Regions from separate parts of the Streptomyces sp. NPDC091649 genome, predicted to be linked through region 3. Evidence: riboswitches for the same ligand, from Rfam matches in the RefSeq annotation. Region 3 holds a riboswitch; each other region holds the start of a gene.
The links. Region 3 has a riboswitch for thiamine pyrophosphate ahead of ACIQMU_RS00410 (thiamine ABC transporter substrate-binding protein). Riboswitches for the same ligand answer to the same signal wherever they lie in the genome.
Positions count from the first base shown of each region.

Region 1: it holds a riboswitch for thiamine pyrophosphate, as region 3 does, so the genes downstream of both, thiC (phosphomethylpyrimidine synthase ThiC) here and ACIQMU_RS00410 (thiamine ABC transporter substrate-binding protein) in region 3, are expected to answer to the same signal.
Region 2: it holds a riboswitch for thiamine pyrophosphate, as region 3 does, so the genes downstream of both, thiO (glycine oxidase ThiO) here and ACIQMU_RS00410 (thiamine ABC transporter substrate-binding protein) in region 3, are expected to answer to the same signal.

Region 1 covers NZ_JBIVTR010000005.1:350,564-356,135, reverse strand. The annotation lists gene thiC (phosphomethylpyrimidine synthase ThiC) at 175-1,995, opposite strand; TPP riboswitch at 1,988-2,120, opposite strand; gene ACIQMU_RS13190 (YibE/F family protein) at 2,191-3,537, shown strand; gene ACIQMU_RS13185 (SsgA family sporulation/cell division regulator) at 3,553-3,990, opposite strand; gene ACIQMU_RS13180 (helix-turn-helix domain-containing protein) at 4,092-4,868, opposite strand; gene ACIQMU_RS13175 (DUF5326 family protein) at 5,297-5,509, opposite strand.
Region 2 covers NZ_JBIVTR010000006.1:128,595-137,557, forward strand. The annotation lists gene ACIQMU_RS13645 (thiazole synthase) at 1-77, opposite strand, end outside; gene thiS (sulfur carrier protein ThiS) at 80-358, opposite strand; gene thiO (glycine oxidase ThiO) at 355-1,536, opposite strand; TPP riboswitch at 1,534-1,646, opposite strand; gene ACIQMU_RS13660 (hypothetical protein) at 1,763-2,149, shown strand; gene ACIQMU_RS13665 (FAD-dependent oxidoreductase) at 2,159-3,400, shown strand; gene ACIQMU_RS13670 (Rv2175c family DNA-binding protein) at 3,484-3,849, shown strand; gene thiE (thiamine phosphate synthase) at 3,926-4,576, shown strand; gene metF (methylenetetrahydrofolate reductase [NAD(P)H]) at 4,758-5,675, shown strand; gene ACIQMU_RS13685 (hypothetical protein) at 5,725-6,624, shown strand; gene ACIQMU_RS13690 (phytoene desaturase family protein) at 6,706-8,220, opposite strand; gene ACIQMU_RS13695 (DUF4126 domain-containing protein) at 8,252-8,869, opposite strand.
Region 3 covers NZ_JBIVTR010000001.1:97,996-106,958, reverse strand. The annotation lists gene tsf (translation elongation factor Ts) at 10-846, shown strand; gene pyrH (UMP kinase) at 1,025-1,801, shown strand; gene frr (ribosome recycling factor) at 1,923-2,480, shown strand; gene ACIQMU_RS00420 (phosphatidate cytidylyltransferase) at 2,480-3,565, shown strand; gene rlmN (23S rRNA (adenine(2503)-C(2))-methyltransferase RlmN) at 3,667-4,773, shown strand; TPP riboswitch at 4,873-4,989, shown strand; gene ACIQMU_RS00410 (thiamine ABC transporter substrate-binding protein) at 5,071-6,168, shown strand; gene ACIQMU_RS00405 (iron ABC transporter permease) at 6,252-7,868, shown strand; gene ACIQMU_RS00400 (ABC transporter ATP-binding protein) at 7,892-8,914, shown strand.

The sequences.
Region 1 (5,572 bases), on a different contig from region 3:
ATTGCGCCGGACCGGACGGTGGCCGGACCTCTCATCAGCGTCTCCGACGGCACCTCCCGGGCCCGGTGACACCACCCCCCAGGTCATGCCTTCGACAGGGGGCAACAGTCATGCCGGGCCCGGAGGCCAGCGGCCCTCTTGCAGGACCGCGAAAAACATAACGGGGGGCTGCGGTCAGTCGGCGATGGGCAGGTAGACCCGGTTGCCCGCCGCCGCGAACTCCTTCGACTTCTCGGCCATGCCCTGCTCGATCTCCTCCTGCGAGCCTCCGTGCTGACGCCGGATGTCCTGGGAGATCTTCATCGAGCAGAACTTCGGCCCGCACATCGAGCAGAAGTGCGCCGTCTTCGCCGGTTCGGCGGGCAGCGTCTCGTCATGGAACTCCCGTGCCGTGTCCGGGTCCAGAGCCAGGTTGAACTGGTCCTCCCAGCGGAACTCGAACCGCGCGTCGGACAGCGCGTCGTCCCACTCCTGCGCGCCCGGGTGCCCCTTGGCCAGGTCGGCCGCGTGGGCGGCGATCTTGTAGGTGATGACCCCGGTCTTCACGTCATCCCGGTTCGGCAGCCCCAGGTGCTCCTTGGGCGTGACGTAACAGAGCATCGCGGTGCCCCACCAGGCGATCATCGCGGCGCCGATGCCGGAGGTGATGTGGTCGTAGGCGGGCGCGATGTCCGTGGTCAGCGGGCCGAGCGTGTAGAACGGCGCCTCCTCGCAGATTTCCTGCTGGAGGTCGATGTTCTCCTTGATCTTGTGCATCGGGACGTGCCCGGGGCCCTCGATCATGGTCTGGACGCCGTGCCGCTTGGCGATCGTGTTCAGCTCGCCCAGCGTCCGCAATTCGGCGAACTGCGCCTCGTCGTTGGCGTCCGCGATCGAACCGGGCCGCAGTCCGTCACCCAGCGAGTAGGTGACGTCGTACGTCGCGAGGATCTCGCACAGCTCCTCGAAGTGCTCGTAGAGGAACGACTCCTTGTGGTGGGCGAGACACCAGGCCGCCATGATCGAACCGCCGCGCGAGACGATGCCGGTCTTGCGACGGGCCGTCAGCGGTACGTACGGCAGGCGCACTCCGGCGTGCACCGTCATGTAGTCCACGCCCTGCTCGGCCTGTTCGATGACGGTGTCCTTGTAGATCTCCCAGGCCAGCTCCTCGGCCCGGCCGTCGACCTTCTCCAGGGCCTGGTAGAGCGGCACGGTGCCGATCGGCACGGGGGAGTTGCGCAGCACCCATTCACGAGTGGTGTGGATGTTGCGGCCGGTGGACAGGTCCATGACCGTGTCGGCGCCCCACTTCGTCGCCCACGTCATCTTGTCCACCTCCTCCTCGATGGAGGAGGAGACGGCCGAGTTGCCGATGTTGGCGTTGACCTTCACCAGGAACCGCTTGCCGATGATCATCGGCTCGATCTCGGGGTGGTTCACGTTGGCGGGCAGCACCGCCCGCCCCTCCGCGATCTCCTCGCGGACGACCTCGGCCTCCACGTTCTCCCGGATCGCGACGTACTCCATCTCCGGGGTGATCTCCCCCCGTCGGGCGTACGCGAGCTGGGTGACGGGACGGCCGTCGCGGCTGCGGCGCGGCTGGCGCGGGCGGCCGGGGAAGACGGCGTCGAGGTTGCGCAGTCCGCCGCGCGGCGTGGTGTGCTTGAGCCCGTCGTCCTCGGGGCGGGCCGGGCGGCCCGCGTACTCCTCGGTGTCGCCGCGGGCGATGATCCAGTTCTCCCGCAGGGGCGCGAGGCCGCGGCGGACATCGGTGTCGATGGAGGGGTCGGTGTACGGCCCCGACGTGTCGTACAGCGTCACGTCGTTGCCGTTGGTGAGGTGCACCTGTCGGACCGGCACCAGGAGGTCCGGGCGTGAGCCCTGGACGTATCCCTTGTGCCAGCCGATGGACTTCCCGGCCTCGTCTCTCGGCGTCCCGTCGCCCGGCGTCGTGCCGTTCGGCGTTCCGTCGTTCTGTTTCGAGGCAGGCGTGCGTGCGTCCGCTGTGGTCATGAGACCTACTCCCTACGCCGGCATTACCCGGTAACAGGTTCGGCGGTCGGCGCAGCTGATCCGTATCGGTGTACGGCGGTCAGCGCCCTCTCAGCCCGGTGCTCCGAGCTCCCGCGTGTGCAAAGGTGCCTCCACGCTAGCGTTCTTTCCGGCGAGCTGACCAGGGGGCACCCCTGTTCTTGCGATGATCGCCCCGTGACCTCCCCCCAAAACGACCCCGCACCCCAGCCGCCCCAGGGCCACAGCCACGGCCACACACACAGCCACGGGCCCGCCGCCCCGGTGTCCCAGCACCTGCGCAAGGTCATCGCCGCGGTGCTGATCCCGTTCGCGACGGCGGTCGTCGTCGGCCTGATCGCGTTCTGGCCGGGCGGCGCGCCCGACCACGAGCGCACCGGCGTCGGATTCGACCGGCAGACCCAGGACGGAAAGGTCGTCCAGGTCGTCAACGTCGACTGTGCGGACGTCAACGCCGCGCAGGTGCCCCCGACCGGCGACACCTCCACACCCTCCGGCCGGGAGGCCGTCAACGAGCAGGAGGGGGAGTGCGCGAAGGCAACCATCGAGGTGACCAGCGGCGACGACAAGGGCCGCACGTTCGTCGAGGTGGTCCAGCCGGACGCGCCCCGTCAGCTGAGCGAGGGCCAGGGCGTGGTCGTCGCGTACGCCCCCGACGCCCCGCGCGACCTCCAGTACTCGGTGACCGACGTGGACCGGAAGGTCCCGATGTCGGTGCTGGCCGGGATCTTCGCGCTGGCGGTGGTCCTGGTGGGGAGGTTGCGCGGGGTCATGGCGCTGGTGGCGCTGGCCGTGTCGTTCACCGTGCTGACCCTGTTCATCCTGCCGGCGATCCTTCAGGGCTCGAACCCACTGGTCGTGGCGGTGATCGGGGCCAGCGCCATCATGCTGGCGGCCCTCTACCTGTGTCACGGGGTGACGGCCCGTACGTCCGTGGCGGTCGTCGGCACACTGATCTCACTGCTGCTGATCGGGCTGCTGGGCTCCCTGTTCATCGGCTGGGCGCATCTCAGCGGCAACACCGATGACAACACCGGCCTCATCCACGGCCTCTACCCGGATATCGATATGAGCGGGCTGCTGCTGGCCGGCGTCATCATCGGTTCGCTCGGCGTGCTCGACGATGTGACGGTCACCCAGACCTCCGCCGTCTGGGAACTGCACCAGGCCGACCCGCGGATGGGTTGGAAGGGTCTGTACCGGGCAGGTATCCGCATCGGAAGGGACCACATCGCGTCGGTGGTCAACACCCTGGTGCTGGCGTACGCGGGCGCGGCGCTGCCGCTGCTGCTGCTCTTCTCCATCGCCCAGAGCAGCGTGGGGACGGTGGCCAACAGCGAGCTGGTCGCCGAGGAGATCGTCCGCACGCTGGTGGGGTCGATCGGCCTGGTCGCCTCGGTGCCGGTGACCACGGTGCTCGCCGCGCTGGTCGTCTCCGCGGACCGCCCGGGGTCCGGCGGCGCACAGACGGCTACGGCCGCACCCGCGCGGGCCGGGCGGGGCCGTCGCCGTAGAAAGGGATGACGGGCCGGCATCCGGTCAGCCCGCGTTCTGCTCCTCGGCGAGGATGCGGCCGAGCGCATCCTCCAGGTTCCCGTCGAAGTCACCCAGCGTGTGTTCCTGACCGAGCGGCACGAGCTTGTCCGTCCGGTCGAGGAACGCCACCAGCGGCGCCGTCCCCGCCCGGAACAGCGCACGGTCCGCGCCGACCTGGAGCCGGATGTGCACATCGCCGAGACCCTCGGGCTCGGTCGGGCCGATGTGCACATCTCCGTCGCCACTGGGGCTGTTGAGCCCGTCCAGCAGCAGTTCACGGCCGAATGCCCAGGTCACAGGGGCATCGCCGGGAAGATGGAACGTCATACGGATGGCGTACGGATCGCCGACCTCGTACCGAAGCTCCACCGGAATACGGAACGAGAGCTCCTCGGAGACGAGGAAGCTCATCATGACCTCTGCTTGAACCGACTCGCGCATCGTTCAACCCCGCAGTAGATGAAACTGGCCAGGAATGATCCCCTATGGCCCTATTGACGCCATCGTGGTGCACGCGATAGCAGATCACAAGGAGTGATTTTTCAGATACTGATAGAGAACACGAACGAACGCAAGAGGCTGGCGACTTCGCCACGTAACTGTTCGACTGCGGGCAGCAACCGTTCTTCCCGGTCCAGGGGTACGGAAATGGCCATCGCGGCAATGGTGGCACCGGCCGTGACGGGAATCGCGGCGCATACGGTCCCCAGTGCGTACTCCTGGCGTTCGATGACCGGTTCACCTCGTCGGAGGGTGCGCAGCCGCTCAAGGAGTGTGGCTCGATCTCGCACTGAGTAACGGGTGAGAGGGCGCACCGGGTGCCGGTCCAGGTGGTCCTCGCGGGCCCTCTCGTCGAGCTGGGCGAGCAGGCACTGGCCGATGGCGTGGGCGTGGGCGGTCTCCCGGAACGAGGCCCACTCCTCCACCGCCGGGGTGTCGGGGGCGTCCGCGACCGCGATGAGCTCGATCTCGCCGTCGCAGTAGACCGCGCAGTACACGGGCATCCCGATGACGTCGCGCCAGTGGCCGAGGGAGTCGGCGACGGAGGCGGGGCGCGGGCTGGTCCGGACGCCGGGGGCCGCGGTCAGGTTCTCGGCGGCCGCGCCGAAGAGGAAGACGCCGTTCTCGCGGCGGAGGTAGCCCTCGTGGGTGAGGGTGCGCAGCAGGTGATACGCGGTCGGCAGCGGTAGCCCGGCCTCACGCGCCAGCTGCTTGGCGGGCGCCCCGTCCCGATGAGCGCCCACAGCCTCCAGCAGCCTCAACGCCCGCTGCACCGAACCGATCAACGTCGGGACAGCGGTACTCGATGCCGTGGTCAAAGGTCACCCCCAGGCATGGTGACGGGCCGTCGGCCCTCCCGTGGGGGCCGCCCCCACGGGCCTGCCGCGATCCCGAGGACCGGAGGGGAACCGGAGATCCGGTGACCCGTGACCGGCGAGGACCGGTCCGGGCGCCGGCGATCGGAGGCCAACGACCGGACTGTCGTACCCAGGACCGATCAGGTGATCGATATGGTGACGGAAGGTCACATTCCGGATGGCGGCAGTGGATGCCACTGTATCGACCGTCTGCGGCAGATGGGTGGTTTCCTCCGGGACTTAGCTCTGCTGGGCTAATCCTCCCCGCCGGAGCTGACCGCGCCGCGCTGGCGCCCGGTCCGGGTGGCCGGCCGGGACCGGGCGAAGTGGGGAACGGTACGGGGACGGGCCGGCCCCCGCGCCGGCCCGTTGATGTGGTGGTCCGTGTCCTACCAGTCACCGCGTGAGGACGACGACGACATGAACTTCCGGACGACGAAGATCAGCCCGCCGACCAGGACGACGAAGACCAGCGCCTTGAAGAGCAGGCTGATCACGAAGCCGACCACGCTGGCGATCAGACCGCCGAACACGAAGATCGCGACGACGGGCACCGCGATCCACTTCACCCACCAGGGCATTCCCGCGAATATCTCCCGCACGGCCATCGCCTCTACCTCGTCTCTCTGAGTCCTTGCCTCGATGCTAAAGGCGCGAGGGCCCCC
Region 2 (8,963 bases), on a different contig from region 3:
CTCGGGGCCCCGCCGGTGCCCATGATCAGCCGTGAGGCGAACGTGGCGGGCCCCAGCGCGAAGACGTCGTCCGACATGGTCAGCCCCCCTGCACGGCGGTCAGGACCTCGACGCGGTCGCCCTCGCGGAGCGTCGTGGCGGCCCACCGGCCGCGCGGGACGACGCTCTCGTTGAGGGCGGCGGCGACCCCGGAGCGGGCCGGGGTCAGCGTCGCGACGAGGGTGTGCAGGTCCGTCCCCGCGGGAACGGACCGGGGCTCCCCGTTCACCGAGACGGAGACGGAGGCCCCGGCAGGCGCGGGCGCGGGGGCGAGGGCGGGCTCGGGCGCGGGCTCCGGCGCGGTGGGCTGCTGGGTCATACGGGCTGCTCCTGGAGTACGGGGGCGGCGGGTGCGAAACGGCCGGGGGCGAAGGGGCGGGCCGCCTCGGGCAGCTCGCCGGTGGTCAGGGCGTCGGCCATCGCGTCCCCGGTGAGGGGGGTCAGCAGGACGCCGTTGCGGTGGTGGCCGGTGGCGAGCAGCAGGCCGGGCAGGGCGGTCGGCCCGAGCAGCGGGGCGTTGTCGGGCGTCGCGGGACGCAGGCCGGCCCGGGTCTCGGTGAGGGGCAGCTCGGTGATGCCGGGCACCAGCTCGTGGGCGTCGCGCAGCAGCTCGTAGACCCCGCCGGCGGTGACCGTGGTGTCCCAGCCCATCTCCTCGCTGGTGGCGCCGACGACCAGCTCGCCGTTCTCGCGCGGCACGAGGTAGAGGTGGCCGCCCCGGACCACGGCGCGCACGGTGCGGCTCAGGAAGGGGGCGTACGCCCGGGGCACGGTGAGCCGGAGGACCTGGCCCTTGACCGGGCGGACCGGCGGCACCAGCTGCGGCGGGAGCCCCGCGAGCCGGCCGCTGAGGCTGCCCGCCGCGAGGACGACCTGACCGGCCGCGAACTCCGTGCCGTCGCCGAGCAGCGCCCCGGCGGCCCGGCCCCCGGCGACGGTGAGCCGCTCGGCGGTCGTCCGGCGGAACGCCACCCCGGCCCGCTCGCAGGCGGTCAGCAGCGCCGCGGCGAGCCGACGCGGATCCACCTGGTGGTCGCCGTCGACCCGGAGGCCGCCCCGGACGCCCGGGGCCAGCATCGGCTCCAGGCGGCGGCACTCACGGCCGCTCAGCCAGACCGACTCCAGACCCGAACGCTCCTGGAGGGCGTGCAGTTCGCGCAGATGGGCACGGTCGTCGGAGTCCAGGGCGACGGCGAGCGTGCCGCAGGCGCGGAAGCCGGTGTCCCGGCCGCTCGCCTCCTCCAGCTCGGCCACGAACGCCGGATAGCGGGCAGCGGAGGCGAGGTTGAGCCCGAGCAGCAGCTGCTCGCCGTAGTGCAGCTCGGTGACGGCGGCCAGCATCCCCGCCGCGACCTGGGCCGCGCCGCCGCCCGGTTCCGGGTCCGCCACGGTGACGCGCAGCCCGCGCTGGGCGGCCCGCCACGCGGTGACCAGGCCGATGATTCCGCCCCCGATGACGAGGACGTCGGATCCGGAGGTGTTCCCCGAGACGCGCATGGGTGTCCAGCCCCTCCCTTCGCCGGCATGACCCGGAGCAGGTTCGTACGGTCGGAGGCCGTCCAGCCTCCCTCTCAGCCCGGTGCGTCCGGGCTCCCGCGAGTGTTCTACCTTGGCCAGCCTAGAGCCTGTCGTCAACCTGCCGTCCGCCGGGCGGCGGCGGCCTGTCGACGAAGGGCCCGACCCACTCGTCCACGGCCGGCAGGCCGGTAAGGGAGCAGCCACCATGGCCCGTTCGCTCGACGGACTCGTCCTCGCGCCGGTCGCCGACCAGGCTCCCGGCCAGGTCGGGACCCGCACCCGTTTCACGTACCACGAGCGGGACGGCCGGATCTGGGCCGACTACGCGGGCGGCGACGTGGTCCGCGGCCATCTCGTCGGCACCCGGGACGGGGACGCGCTGGACTTCCGCTACGTGCAGCTCAAGCAGGACGGCACGACCGCGTCCGGGCACTGCCTCTCCACGGTCGTCGACCTCGCGGACGGCCGGGTGCGGCTGGAGGAGCGATGGACGTGGGAGTCGCGGGAGGGCGGCGGCACCAGCGTGGTGGAACAGCTCTCCCCCCGAGCCGCTTCCCGCGACCCACTGCCTGACGGGACGTCAGTTGATTAAGGTGGACAGGTGAGCGAGCAGACACAGCAGCGGACGGCGCGGCGGACACGGCACGCCGTGGTCGTCGGAGCGGGCATGGCGGGCGTGCAGAGCGCCGTGGCCCTGCGCGAGGCGGGCTTCACCGGGTCCGTCACCCTCATCGGGGCCGAGCCCCACCAGCCTTACGACCGCCCGCCCCTGTCCAAGGCCGTGCTGCTGGGCAAGGCCGAGGACTCCGCCTTCGACATCGACTTCGAGGCGCTGGACATCACCCTGCGCCTCGGCCTGGACGTCACCGCCCTGCGCGCCGCCGACCAGGTGCTGGACACGGCCGACGGGCCCGTCCCCTACGACGCCCTGATCCTGGCGACCGGCGCCGAGCCCATGACCCTGCCCGGCGCCGACGGCGTGCCCGGCGTCCACCTGCTGCGCACCCTCGACGACGCCGCCCGGCTGCGGCCCGTCCTGGACCGGCGGCACGACGTGGTCGTCGTCGGGGCGGGCTGGATCGGCGCGGAGTTCGCCACCGCGGCCCGTGCCGCGGGCTGCGCGGTCACCGTCGTCGAGGCCGCCGCCCGCCCGCTCGCGGGCGCCCTGCCCGCCGAGGTGGCCGCACCGATGGCCGACTGGTATGCCGACAGCGGCGCCGAACTGCTCACCGAGGCCCGGGTCGACCGGGTCGAGGAGGGGGCCGTGATCCTGGCGGACGGCCGCGTCCTGCCCGCCGGAGCCGTGGTCGTCGGCATCGGCGCCCGCCCCGCCACCGGCTGGCTGGCCGGCTCCGGGGTCGCGCTCGGCCCGGACGGCTCGGTCACCGCCGACAGCGCGCTGCGCACCTCGCTGCCCGGTGTGTACGCGGTCGGGGACTGCGCCTCCTTCCCCTCCGCCCGCTACGGAACACGTCTGCTGGTCCACCACTGGGACAACGCCCTCCAGGGCCCGCGCACCGCGGCCGCCGCGATCATGGCCGCACAGGACGGCGGACCGCTCCCCGTCTACGACCCCGTCCCGTACTTCTGGTCCGAGCAGTTCGGCCGCTTCGTGCAGTACGCCGGCCACCACGCGGACGCCGACACCCTGCTGTGGCGCGGCGACGGGGCGGCCGACACCTGGTCCGTGTGCTGGCTGCGCGACGGCGCGCTGGCCGCCGTGCTCGCCGTGGGCCGCCCGCGCGACCTCGCCCAGGGCCGCAGGCTCATCGAGTCGGGAGCCGTCCTCGACCCGGAGAGGGCGGCCGACCCCGCCGTACCGCTGAAGTCCGCCGCCCTGTGACGGTGGCGGGGCCCGCCGGGCCGGCCCCCCGTACGGTCGGGCCCGGCTACCGGCTGTCGGTCCGGGATGGCACGCTTGTCCCTGTGACCGAGATTGACGCAAAGACCGATGCTCTCGTCCCCGCCTGGCTCCACCTTCCCGACATCGCGGAAATGCTCGATGTCCAGGTGACGCGTGTACGGCAGCTGGTCAGGGATGGCCAGCTCATCGCCGTACGCCGTGGTGAGAACCGGGCCCTTCAGGTGCCCGCCGCCTTCATCGACGGCGACAAGGTGGTCAAGGGCCTCGCCGGCACCCTGACCCTCCTGAGGGACGACGGCTATTCCGACGAAGAGATGCTGGAGTGGCTCTTCACCCCCGACCCGACCCTGCCCGGCACCCCCGCGCAGGCGCTGAGCGAGAATCGCGGTACGGAGGTGAAGCGCCGCGCCCAGGCGCTCGCCGTCTGACCGACACGACAGGAAGCGGAGTACGGGCCGCCCGGCGCGGCCCGTGCACCGTCACGACCACGGGGGAGTTCCACCGATGTCCACGCCTCGCGAGCAGTTGTCCGGCGCCCGGCTCTATCTCTGCACGGACGCCCGCAAGCGGCAGGGTGACCTCCCCGCCTTCCTGGACGCCGTGCTCGCCGGGGGAGTCGACATCGTCCAGCTCCGGGACAAGGGCATGGAGGCCGCCGAGGAGCTGGAACACCTCGCCGTCCTCGCCGACGCCTGCCGCCGGCACGGCAAGCTCCTCGCGGTGAACGACCGGGCCGACGTCGCCCACGCCATCGGCGCCGACGTCCTGCACCTCGGACAGGGGGATCTCCCGGTCCCCGCCGCCCGCGCGGTCATCGGCGACGAACGGCTCGTCGGCCGCTCCACGCACGCCGAGGCCGAGGTCGACGCGGCCGCCGCCCAGGACGGTGTCGACTACTTCTGCACCGGCCCCTGCTGGCCCACCCCCACCAAGCCCGGCCGGCACGCCCCCGGCCTCGGCCTCGTGCGCTACGCCGCCTCCCTCGGCGGGCCGCGGCCCTGGTTCGCCATCGGCGGGATCGACGCGGGCAATCTGGACCAGGTGCTGGACGCCGGCGCCCGCCGTGTCGTCGTCGTCCGGGCGATCACCGAGGCCGACGACCCCGCCGCCGCCACCGCCGACCTGGCACGACGCCTCCGGGCGCACCCGCTCTGACGCCACGCGCGCCCGCCCGCCCGCCGGCCGATGAGGGACGCCTCCGGCGCGCGTTCCGAGGGATGGACGGATGAGGGACGTCTCCGGCACTCGTTCCGAGGGATGGACAACAGTCCGGCAAAACGAGACAAGTTTCCCGCTCTGGTTGGGGGAGCGCCCGCCCGCTGGTTAACCTCCCCTCATGGCCCTTGGCACTCCTTCCACCAGGACGGATCACGCGCGTACCGTGCGTGACCTGCTGGCGACCGGCAAGACGTCGTACTCCTTCGAGTTCTGGGCGCCCAAGACGGAGAAAGGTGAGCGGAACCTCTGGAACGCGCTGCGCCGGGTCGAGGCGGTCCGTCCCAGCTTCGTCTCGGTGACGTACGGAGCCGGCGGCTCCACCCGCGCCGGGACGGTCCGGGCCACCCAGCAGATCGCCGCCGACTCCACCCTCACCCCGGTCGCCCACCTCACCGCGGTGAACCACTCCGTGGCCGAGCTGCGCAACATGGTCGGCCAGTACGCCGACGCGGGCATCAGGAACATCCTCGCGGTCCGCGGTGACCCGCCGGGCGACCCGATGGGCGAGTGGGTGGAGCACCCGCAGGGCGTGAAGTACGCCGCCGACCTCGTCCGCCTCATCAAGGAGTCGGGAGACTTCTGCGTCGGCGTCGCGGCATTCCCCGAAATGCACCCCCGGTCCTCCGACTGGGAGACGGACATCGGTCATTTCGTGGACAAGTGCCGGGCGGGCGCCGATTATGCGATCACCCAGATGTTCTTCCGGCCGGAGGACTATCTCCGGATGCGTGACCGTGTGGTCGCCGCCGGTTGCGAAACGCCGGTGATTCCCGAGGTCATGCCCCTCACGAGCGTGAAGCAACTGGAAAAGTTCCCCCAGCTCAGCAACGCGACCGTGCCCGCGTCGCTGAAAGAGCGCATCCTCGCGGCCAAGGACGATCCGGCCGCTGTACGCTCCATTGGCATCGAGTTCGCAACGGAGTTCTGCGCGAAGCTGCTGGCCGAAGGTGTGCCCGGACTGCACTTCATCACGCTCAACAACTCGACGGCGACGCTCGAAATCTACGAGAAACTCGGACTGCACAAGCAGTCGTGACCGGTCGTACCCGCCGCCGACGCGGCTACGGCCGCAGGAGGGGGCGGGCGTGGGCTGGACGGTCCTCTACATCGCATTCGGTCTGGTGGCGCTGTGGCTGCTCGGCGAGGTGCTGTTGCAGTACAAGGCGCGACTGCGGTGGCGGCTCCTCGCCTTCTCCGGCTTTCTCGGCGTGGTCGTCGGGGTGCTGCTGGCCTCCGTCCCGGTCATCGTCGTGGGGACGCTCGCCTTCGCCACCGGCCAGGCGTTCGTGACGCTGTCCTTCCGGCGCGGCTTCTCCACCGGCTGGGCCATCGGGGGCAACCCGGGCGAGAGCCGCCGGCGCAGGGGCGGCGGCGAGGGCGCCGCCGTGAAGGAACCCACGCTGGAGGTCTCGGACCTGGAGGTCGCCGGCCCCGGCTACGACCGGCCCCCGTCCGTCCCGCCCGCGCCGGTCCACGAACCGCGGCCGACGCCCGACGACACCGGCCGGTACGGCGTGTACGGGGACGCCGCCTTCGACGGCGACGGCGCGCACCAGGACCACGGCCACGAGGCCGGCGCCCCGGCCCAGCCGCAGTACGCCGCCCACGACCCGCACTCCGGCTACGACCAGCAGCCGTCCCAGGACCCCTACGCGGGAACGTACGACTACGGCACCGGCCGGCAGAGCTACGCCGCCTACTCCGACCCGTACATCGGCACCACCGCCGGAGCCCCCTCCTACGGTGGCGACGACGCCTACGGCGACGGCTACGGCAGCCAGGGCGGGCAGCAGGGCTACGCCGACCCGTACGCCCAGAGCTACGGCGCGGAGGCGTACGGCGCGGACACCCCGCCCGGCGGCGTATGGGTCCCGCACCAGCGCGACGCCGAGCAGTACCCCCCGATGCCGCCGGAACAGCCCGCGGGGCCCGCTCCGTACGGCAACGGCTACGACACCGGCCAGAACGAGCAGTACCGCTACTGAGCCGCGCCGCCGCCGGGAGCAGACTCCCGGCGGCGCCCCCGGGGCGGTCCCGCGGCGTACCCGGCGGCAGTCGCTCCCGGCTCAGCGGGAACCGCGGAAGCCGTCGCCCTCCACGACGAGTCCGGCCACCAGCGTCCCCGACATCCCGGCGTGCGCCAGCCCGCCGCCCGGATGGGACCAGCCGCCCGCGAGATACAGGCCCGGCAGCCGGGTGAGGTTGCCCGGGTGCAGGTACGCGCCCGCAGCCCCGGCCAGCGCGGGCGGCGGCACCGCACCGCCCTCGGCCCCGGTCTCCGTCTCGGTCTCCGCGGGCGTGCGGACCGCGGTGTGCAGGATCCGCTCCCGCAGCCGGGGCACGGCCGCCGCCGCCCGCTCCACCACGACGCCGGCGAACCGCCGCCGCACCTCCGCGTCCCGCCAGTCGACCGGCCCCTGGGGGGCCACCGTCGCGGTGAGCGTCACCGCCTCGTGCTCCGCGTCCGGGCGGGTCGCCGGATCGTCGGGGCGCAGCACCGTCACCGTGGGGCTCCCGGCGACCCGGCCGCCGAACACCGCCTCCTGCTCCGCCGCCCCGTCGGCGCTGTGCACCACGCTCCGGTGCACCGCGTCCGCCTCCCGGCCCCCGCGCAGCGACAGCAGCACCGTGAACCGGCCCGCCGCGCCCGCGCCGGAGCCCGCCCGGACCGGCACAACGCCCGCGCCGCCCACCCGCTGACCCGGCACCAGGCCCGGACGCGGCCGGACCCCGAGCACCACCCGGTCGGCCTCGGCCACCTCACCGCCCGCCAACTCCACGCCCGCCGCCCGCCCGTCCTTCTCGACGACCCGGAGCACCTCGGCCCCGAAGACGAACTCCACCCGGCGGGCCAGGCACCGCTCGTACACCGCCCGCGCCAGCTCGCGCATCCCGCCCATCACGTACCAGCTGCCGAAGGTCTGCTCCATGTACGGCAGCAGCGCGGCGCTCGCCGGGGCGGTGCGGGGGTCGAGGCCGTGGGACAGGGCGTACCCGTCGAGCAGCGCGGCGAGCCGGGCGTCCGCCAGCTCCCAGGCGCCGATCTGCGCGAGCGTGCCCGCCCGCCGGGCTCCGCGCAGCAGGCGCCGCTGCCGCACCGCCGGATACGGATCGCGCCCGAGCACCTGGTGGTCCGCCCGCAGGGGCTCCTCCAGGAGCGGTCGCCGCGACCGGTCCCAGGCGTCCCGGGCCCGGTCCATGAAGTCACTCCAGCGGGCCCCGGCGCCCGCGCCGAGGGCGCCGTCCAGGGCGGTGGCCGCCCCGGCCCGGGTCGCGTTGGGCAGGGACACCGCCGTGCCGTCCGCGAAGAGATGGCGGCTCGCCGGATCCACCTGGGTCAGCGTCACGCACTGCTCCAGCGGCTCCTTGCCGGTCTTGACGAACAGGTCCCGCTGGACGGCTGGGAGATGGAGCAGCCCGGGCCCCGTGTCGAAGACGAAGCCCTCGTGCGCATGGCGGCCGACCGAGCCGCCGTAGCTCGCGGACCGCTCGTACACCGTCACCCTGTCGCCGGCCACGGCGAGCCGGGCGGCCGCCGCCATCGCGCCGGTCCCGGCGCCGATCACCGCAATTCGTGCCATGCCGGTGACCCTATCGACCGGCCCGTGCGGTTCAGCCGGGAGGCCAGGGCCCACCCGCCGCGGCCAGGCGTTTCTCCTCGCGTCGCTGGGCCCTGCGGCGCAGGAAGCGGCGAATCCGGGAGGCGAGGAAGAGCACAGTGACGATGCCGAGGGCCAGCAGCACGGCCGCGATCACGGCCGCCGCCACCGGGTTGAATACGGCGAAGGTGATGACCCCGGCGACCCCGAGGTCCTCGGCGATGCTCATCCCCACGTTGCTGAAGGGCTCCGGCGAGGTGTTGACCGCCATCCGCGTCCCGGCCTTCACCAGATGGCTCATCAGGGCCGTGGACCCGCCGATCGCTCCGGCCGCCAGCTCCGGCAGCGATCCGCTCTCGCCGGCCAGCAGCGCGGCCACCACCGCCCCGGTCACCGGCCGGATCACGGTGTGCGCCGTGTCCCAGACCGAGTCCACGTACGGGATCTTGTCCGCCACCGCCTCGCAGAGGAACAGCACACCGGCCACGATCAGGACGTCGGTGCGCTGAAGGGCGGCGGGTACCTCGTCCGACACGCCGGTCGCGCCGAACAGGCCGAGCAGCAGGACCACCGCGTACGCGTTGATCCCGCTCGCCCAGCCGCTTGTGAACACCAGGGGGATTATCGACACGCAGGCGATCGTAGCGACGCCGCACCGATCCCGGGCGGGGCCCGGCGCCGCCCCTGAGTACCCGTACTCAGGGGCGGAGATGAGTAGTTACGCG
Region 3 (8,963 bases):
TACAGACTCATGGCGAACTACACCGCCGCTGACGTCAAGAAGCTCCGCGAGCTCACCGGCGCCGGCATGATGGACTGCAAGAAGGCGCTCGACGAGGCCGACGGCAACGTCGACAAGGCCGTCGAGGCGCTCCGTATCAAGGGTCAGAAGGGCGTCGCCAAGCGCGAGGGCCGCTCCGCCGAGAACGGTGCCGTCGTCTCCCTCATCTCCGAGGACCAGACGTCCGGCGTCATCCTGGAGCTGAAGTGCGAGACGGACTTCGTCGCCAAGGGTGACAAGTTCCAGGCCGTCGCCAACACGCTCGCCGCTCACGTCGCCGCGACCTCCCCGGCCGGCATCGAGGCGCTGCTCGCCTCCGAGATCGAGGCCGGCAAGACCGTCCAGGCGTACGTCGACGAGGCCAACGCCAACCTCGGCGAGAAGATCGTCCTGGACCGCTTCGCGCAGTTCACCGGCGCCTACGTCGGTGTGTACATGCACCGCACCATGCCCGACCTGCCCCCGCAGATCGGTGTTCTGGTCGAGCTGGACAAGGCCGACGCCGAGCTGGCCAAGGGCATCGCGCAGCACATCGCCGCCTTCGCCCCGAAGTACCTGTCCCGCGAGGACGTGCCGGCCGAGGTCGTCGAGGCCGAGCGCCGCGTCGCCGAGGAGACCACGCGCGCCGAGGGCAAGCCCGAGGCCGCCCTCCCGAAGATCGTCGAGGGTCGGGTCAACGGCTTCTTCAAGGAGGCGACCCTCCTCGGCCAGCCGTACGCGCTGGACGCCAAGAAGTCGGTTCAGAAGGTCCTGGACGAGGCCGGTGTCACCCTGAAGCGCTTCGCGCGCATCAAGGTCGGCATCTGATCCGTCCGGGCGAACAGCACCGGACCCGATAGGGTCCAGGGGGCATCCGGGGCCCAGTGCGGCCGACGGCCGCACTGACGCCGGACGACCGCAGATCTGACGAGGAGGCCATTGCCGCTGTAGGGACACCAGACCCACCGGCAATGGCCTTCTTCGTATGTGCACGAGGAGAATTTCCATGGACAAGGGCGCGGACGCCAATCAGGCCGACGGCAAGGGCGACGACGACAAGGGCTCCGGGCGCTTCATGCTGAAGCTCTCCGGTGAGGCATTCGCCGGTGGCGGCGGCCTCGGTGTCGACCCCGACGTCGTGCACACCATCGCCCGGGAGATCGCCGCCGTCGTACGCGACGGCGCCCAGATCGCGGTGGTCATCGGGGGAGGCAACTTCTTCCGCGGCGCCGAGCTCCAGCAGCGCGGCATGGACCGGGCCCGGTCCGACTACATGGGCATGCTCGGCACCGTCATGAACTGCCTGGCCCTCCAGGACTTCCTGGAGAAGGAGGGCATCGACTCGCGCGTCCAGACCGCCATCACCATGGGCCAGGTCGCCGAGCCGTACATCCCGCTCCGTGCCGTACGGCACCTGGAGAAGGGGCGCGTCGTGATCTTCGGCGCCGGTATGGGCATGCCGTACTTCTCCACCGACACCACCGCCGCGCAGCGCGCCCTGGAGATCGACGCCGAGGCGCTGCTCATGGGGAAGAACGGCGTGGACGGGGTCTACGACTCCGACCCGAAGGCCAACCCCGACGCGGTGAAGTTCGACGCGCTGGAGTACGGCGAGGTGATCACCCGCGACCTGAAGGTCGCCGACGCCACCGCCATTACGCTCTGCCGTGACAACCAGCTCCCGATCCTCGTCTTCGAGCTGACGGCCGAAGGCAATATCGCTCGCGCGGTCAAGGGTGAGAAGATCGGCACGCTCGTCAGCGACCGGAGCACCCGGGCCTGACGGCCCCCAGGATGGACAACGGCCTGCCGGTCGGACACCGTGCAGGTGAGGACGCGACGCAGGACCCGCAGGGCCAGGCGATGACGACGCCGGGCCCACCCAAGACACGCAGGAGCACGTGGTGATCGAAGAAATCCTCCTCGAGGCCGAGGAGAAGATGGAGAAGGCCGTTGTCGTCGCGAAAGAGGACTTCGCCGCGATCCGTACCGGCCGCGCGCACCCGGCGATGTTCAACAAGATCGTCGCCGACTACTACGGCGCGCTGACCCCGATCAACCAGCTGGCCTCGTTCTCGGTTCCCGAGGCGCGGATGGCCGTCGTGACGCCGTTCGACAAGAGCGCGCTGCGCAACATCGAGCAGGCGATCCGCGACTCCGACCTCGGCGTCAACCCGAGCAACGACGGCAATATCATCCGGGTGACCTTCCCTGAGCTCACCCAGGACCGCCGCAAGGAGTACATCAAGGTCGCCAAGACCAAGGCCGAGGACTCCAAGATCTCGATCCGCTCCATCCGCCGCAAGGCCAAGGAGACCCTCGACAAGCTCGTCAAGGACAAGGAGTCCGGCGAGGACGAGGTGCGCCGCGCCGAGAAGGAGCTCGACGACACCACCGCGAAGTACGTCGCGCAGGTGGACGAGCTGCTCAAGCACAAGGAAGCCGAGCTGCTCGAAGTCTGATGAACGACTCTTCCCGGGGTGCCCCGCAAGGAGCCGGTCACTGGGGCACACCCGAGATGAGTGCTGCCCCGGCGGGTCCTGCCCACGATGTGCATGGCGCCCAGCAGACTCGGCCCATGCCCAACGTGCCGGACTTTCCCGACGCAGGTAGAGACGCAGTCAGCCGCGACGACCGGGACAGGGACGCCGCTCACGTCAGCGGCCCCCTGTTCCGTGACGAGATGCCGCAGGAGCCCATGTCCACCCCGCTGCCGTCCCCGCCGCAGAAGAAGCGTGCGGGACGTGACCTGCGCGCCGCCATAGGGGTCGGCGTGGGCCTCGGCGCCGTCATCGGCGTCTCGCTGTTCATCGTGAAGGCCGCCTTCATCGGTGTGATAGTCCTCGCCGTCGTCGTCGGCCTCTGGGAGCTCACCTCCCGCCTCCAGGAACGCAAGGGCATCAAGGCGCCGCTGATCCCGCTGGCCGTCGGCGGAGCCGCGATGGTCGTCGCCGGTTACGCACGGGGCCCCGAGGGTGCCTGGGCCGCTATGGCCCTGACCGCCCTCGCGGTGCTGGTCTGGCGGATGACCGAGCCGCCGGAGGGATATCTCAAGGACGTCACGGCCGGGGTCTTCGCGGCGTTCTACGTACCCTTCCTGGCCACCTTCGTCGCCCTGCTGCTGACGGCGGACGACGGGTCCTGGCGGGTCCTGACCTTCCTGGTCCTCACCGTGGTCAGCGACACGGGGGCGTACGCCGTCGGCTGGCGGTTCGGTACGCACAAGCTCGCCCCGCGCATCAGCCCCGGCAAGACCCGCGAGGGCCTGCTCGGCGCGGTCGCCTTCGCGATGGCCGCCGGCGCGCTGTGCATGGAGTTCCTGATCGACGGCGGCGCCTGGTGGCAGGGCCTGCTGCTCGGCCTCGCGGTCGCGGCCAGCGCCACCCTCGGCGACCTGGGCGAGTCCATGATCAAGCGGGACCTCGGGATCAAGGACATGGGCACCCTGCTCCCCGGCCACGGCGGCATCATGGACCGGCTGGACTCGCTCCTGCCGACCGCGCCGGTCGTGTGGCTGCTGCTGGTGTTGTTCGTCGGCTCCGGCTGACCGACCCGGCACCCTGCCCCACCTGCACGTTTCACGAGCGAGGGTCCGTCGTCCACAGGGCGGCGGGCCCTCGCCCGTCTGTCTGCGACACTGGATGAACCATGCCTAAGCCCGGAGAACTCACTTTCGTCGCGCCCCGCGGATCCAAGAAGCCGCCGCGGCACCTCGCCGACCTCACGCCCGCCGAGCGCAAGGAAGCGGTCGCCGCGACCGGTGAGAAGCCGTTCCGCGCCCAGCAGCTCTCGCAGCACTACTTCGCGCGGTACGCGCACGACCCGGCCGAGTGGACCAACATCCCGGCGGGGTCGCGGGAGAAGCTCGCCGAGGCGCTGTTCCCCGACCTGATGTCCGTGATGCGGCACATCAGCTGCGACGACGACACCACGCGCAAGACCCTGTGGAAGCTGCACGACGGGACGCTCGTCGAGTCCGTCCTGATGCGCTACCCGGATCGCGTGACGATGTGCATCTCCTCGCAGGCCGGCTGCGGAATGAACTGCCCCTTCTGCGCCACCGGGCAGGCCGGCCTCGACCGCAACCTGTCGACCGCCGAGATCGTGCACCAGATCGTCGACGGCATGCGCGCCTTGCGGGACGGAGAGGTGCCCGGCGGTCCCGCGCGGCTGTCCAACATCGTCTTCATGGGCATGGGGGAGCCGCTCGCCAACTACAACCGCGTGGTCGGCGCGATCCGCCGCCTCACCGAACCGGAGCCGGACGGTCTCGGGCTCTCGCAGCGCGGGATCACCGTCTCCACCGTGGGCCTCGTCCCGGCCATGCTGCGTTTCGCCGACGAGGGCTTCAAGTGCCGCCTCGCCGTCTCGCTGCACGCCCCGGACGACGAGCTGCGCGACACCCTGGTCCCGGTCAACACCCGGTGGAACGTCCGCGAGGTGCTGGACGCCGCCTGGGAGTACGCCGAGAAGTCCGGCCGCCGGATCTCCATCGAGTACGCCCTGATCCGGGACATCAACGACCAGGCGTGGCGCGGCGACCGGCTCGGCCGGCTGCTCAAGGGCAAGCGGGTGCACGTGAACCTGATCCCGCTGAACCCCACCCCCGGCTCCAAGTGGACCGCCTCGCGGCCCGAGGACGAGAAGGCGTTCGTCGAGGCCATCGCGGCCCACGGGGTGCCCGTCACCGTCCGGGACACCCGTGGCCAGGAGATCGACGGGGCCTGCGGGCAGCTGGCGGCCTCCGAGCGCTGAGCACCGGTGAGGCCGTCGGCGCCGACGGTCTCACCGGCATCGGCGGCCTCGCTGCCCGGTCGAGAACCGCCGGTGTAGCCTTGGCCTGAATTCAACTTCATATTCCGACAGGGGAGCGCCACAGCGCTGAGAGTGCGGCACCAAGGACAGGTTGGCCGCAGACCCTCTGAACCTCGCCCGGGTCATTCCGGGTAGGAAGTTCGGACCTTACTCAAGCTGTTGCGCCCTGCCCGCTTCCGGTCCGCCGGACAGCGGGCGGGGCCGCGTCTCTTCCTGGTCACCTCCAGGAGGAATCACATGAACACCACCACGAAGTACGCGGCGACCGCCCTCGCCGCCGCTCTGGGCGTCACCGCGCTGGCGGGCTGCGGCGGTGAGGACGGCTCCGCGGGCTCCGGGGCGTCCAAGGGCGGCGGCTCCAAGACCGTCACCCTCGTCAGCCACGACTCCTTCAACGTCTCGGAGGAGGTGCTGAAGGCGTTCACCGAGGAGTCCGGCTACACGGTCGAGATCCTCAAGAGCGGCGACGCCGGGGCGGCGCTCAACCAGGAGATCCTGACCAAGGGCTCCCCGCGCGGCGACGTCTTCTTCGGCGTCGACAACACCCTGCTCTCCCGCGCCCTCGACAACGGCCTGTTCACCGCGTACGAGGCCAAGGGACTGGACAAGGTCACGGCCGACACGCAGACGGACGCGAAGCACCGCGTCACGCCCGTCGACACCGGCGACATCTGCGTCAACTACGACAAGAAGTACTTCGCCGACAAGAAGCTCGCGCCGCCGGAGACCTTCGAGGACCTCCTCAAGCCGGCGTACAAGGACCTCCTCGTCACCGAGAACGCCGCGAGCTCCTCGCCCGGCCTCGGCTTCCTCCTCGGCACCATCGCCACCCAGGGCGAGGACGGTTACGAGGCGTACTGGAAGAAGCTGAAGGCCAACGGCGTCAAGGTCGTCGACGGCTGGGAGCAGGCGTACAACGAGGAGTTCTCCGGATCCACGGGCGGCAAGAAGGCCAACGCGGACCGGCCGCTCGTCGTCAGTTACGCCTCCAGCCCGCCCGTCGAGGTGCTCTACGCCGACCCGCAGCCGAAGGAGGCCCCCACCGGGGTCGCCACCGGCACCTGCTTCCGGCAGACCGAGTACGCGGGACTGCTGACCGGAGCGAAGAACGAGGCGGGCGGCAAGGCGCTGCTGGACTTCCTGATCAGCAAGACGTTCCAGGAGGACATGCCGCTCAACATGTTCGTGAACCCGGTCGTGAAGGACGCGAAGCTCCCCGAGCTGTTCACGAAGTTCGGCGAGCAGGTCGACACACCTCCCACCGTCGCGCCCGAGAAGATCACCGCCAACCGTGAGCAGTGGATCCAGTCGTGGCAGTTGCTGGTCCTGAAGTAGGCCCCAGGACGAAGCCGGCCCCGGCCGCCCCGCCCGTCCGGGGCGGCGGGCGGCGGCGCGGGACCGCGGTGCGGCTCGGCCTGATGGCCGTGCCCGTCGCGTTCTTCGCGGTGTTCTTCGCCTACCCGGTGGCCGCGATCGTCGGCCGTGGCGTCAAGACGGGCGGTGCCTGGCAGTTCGGGCGGATCGGCGAGGTGCTGGCCCGTCCGGACATCCTCGACGTCCTCTGGTTCACCACCTGGCAGGCCCTCGCCTCGACCGCGCTCACGCTGCTGATCGCCCTGCCCGGAGCGTATGTGTTCGCCCGGTTCGACTTCCCGGGCAAGCAGGTGCTGCGGGCGGTGGTCACGGTGCCGTTCGTGCTGCCGACCGTCGTCGTCGGCACCGCGTTCCTGGCGCTGCTGGGGCGGGGCGGGTTCCTCGACGAACTGTGGGGCATCCGCCTCGACACCACCGTGTGGGCGATCCTGCTGGCCCATGTGTTCTTCAACTACGCCGTGGTCGTGCGCACGGTGGGCGGGCTCTGGTCCCAGCTGGACCCCCGGCAGGAGGAAGCCGCCCGCGTCCTCGGCGCCGGACGCCTCGCCGCCTTCGGCCGGGTGACGCTGCCCGCCCTCGCCCCGGCCGTCGCCGCCGCCGCACTGATGGTCTTCCTCTTCACCTTCACCTCCTTCGGCGTCGTGCAGATCCTCGGCGGACCGGCCTACTCCACCCTGGAGGTGGAGATCTACCGGCAGACCGCGCAACTCCTGGACCTGCCGACGGCCGCCGTGCTGACCCTGGTGCAGTTCGCCGCGGTCGGCGCGATCCTCGCCGTGCACGCCGCGACCGTACGCCGCCGGGAACGGGCGTTGCGGCTCGTCGACCCGGCGCAGACCTCCCGCCGGCCGCGCGGACCCGGCCAGTGGGCGCTGCTCGGCAGTGTCCTGCTCACCGCGCTGCTGCTGATCCTGCTGCCGCTCGGGGTGCTGGTGGAGCGGTCGTTCGACGGTCCGGCCGGTTACGGACTCGGCTACTACGAGGCCCTCCAGTCGGCCGGGTCCGGCGGCTCCGCCACCTTCCTGGTCCCACCGCTGGAGGCCGTCGGCAACTCCCTGCGGTACGCGCTCGTCGCGACGCTCATCGCCCTCGTCGTCGGCGGGCTCGCGGCGGCGGCCCTCACCCGGCGGGCCGGACGTCTGGTACGCGGCTTCGACGCGCTGCTGATGCTGCCGCTCGGGGTGTCGGCCGTGACCGTCGGCTTCGGTTTCCTGATCACCCTCGACGAGCCGCCGCTGGATCTGCGGACCTCCTGGATTCTGGTCCCGCTGGCGCAGGCGCTGGTCGGCGTCCCCTTCGTCGTACGGACCATGCTGCCCGTGCTGCGCGCGGTCGACGACCGGCTGCGGGAGGCCGCCGCCGTGCTGGGGGCCTCTCCGCTGCGGGCCTGGCGGGAGGTCGATCTGCCGCTGGTGCGGCGGGCGCTGCTGGTCGCGGCGGGCTTCGCCTTCGCCGTCTCCCTCGGGGAGTTCGGTGCGACGGTCTTCATCGCACGGCCCGACAACCCGACCCTGCCGGTTGCCGTCGCCCGGCTGCTGGGCCGGTCGGGGGAGCTCAACTACGGGCAGGCGATGGCCCTCAGCACGATTCTGATGCTGGTGTGCGCGGTGTCGCTGCTGCTCCTCGAACGTATCCGCACCGACCGATCCGGGGAGTTCTGAACGATGGCAGGGGAGTTCCGCACATGCTGAGCCTGGAGGCCGCCACCGTGCGGTTCGGGAAGCGGACGGCGCTGGACGCGGTGGATCTGGAGGTCGCCGACCACCGGATCGTCTGCCTGCTCGGTCCCAGCGGCAGCGGGAAGTCCACCCTGCTCCGGGCCGTCGCCGGACTCCAGCCGATGGACGCCGGCCGGGTCCGGCTGGCCGGGCAGGACCAGGCGGGCGTCCCCGTGCACCGGCGTGGCCTCGGCCTGATGTTCCAGGACCACCAGCTCTTCCCGCACCGCGATGTCGGCGCCAACGTCGCCTTCGGGCTCCGGATGCACGGGGCCGGACGGGCCGAGGCGGACAACCGGGTCCGCGAACTGCTGGAGCTGGTCGGCCTGCCCGGGGCCGAACGACGCGCGGTCGCCGCACTGTCCGGCGGCGAGCAGCAGCGCGTCGCCCTGGCCCGCGCTCTCGCCCCGCGCCCGAAGCTCCTGATGCTGGACGAACCGCTCGGCCAGCTCGACCGCAGCCTCCGCGAACGGCTCGTCGTCGAACTGCGCACACTCTTCCAGGCGCTGGGCACGACCGTGCTGGCTGTCACGCACGACCAGGGCGAGGCGTTCGCGCTCGCCGACCGGGTCGTCGTGATGCGGGACGGCCGGATCGCCCAGGAGGGCAGCCCGCTGGACGTCTGGCAGCGCCCCGCCTCCGCGTTCGTCGCCCGCTTCCTCGGGTTCGACAACGTCACGCCGGCGACCGTCACCGGTCAGGCCGCGGCCACCGCCTGGGGCAAGGTCCCGGTGCCGGAGGGCTCCCCGCAGGGCGAGGCCGGTCTGCTGGTGCGTCCCGCCGGGGTCCTGATCGGCGCTCCCGAGGACGGTCTGCGCTGCACCGTCGGCGTCCGTACCTTCCGGGGGAACCACGTGACCGTACGCCTGGCACCCGAGAACGCGCCGGTGCTGGAGGCCGAGTGCGCCCTGCGGGACACTCCCGACGAGGGCGCGACGGTGGGTGTCCGCTTCGACGCCGCGGAGACGGTGGTGTTGGCGGCCGAGTGAGGGGCCGAGCGGTCGCCGCCGCGCCATGTCACGGCTGCCGTTCGGCGTC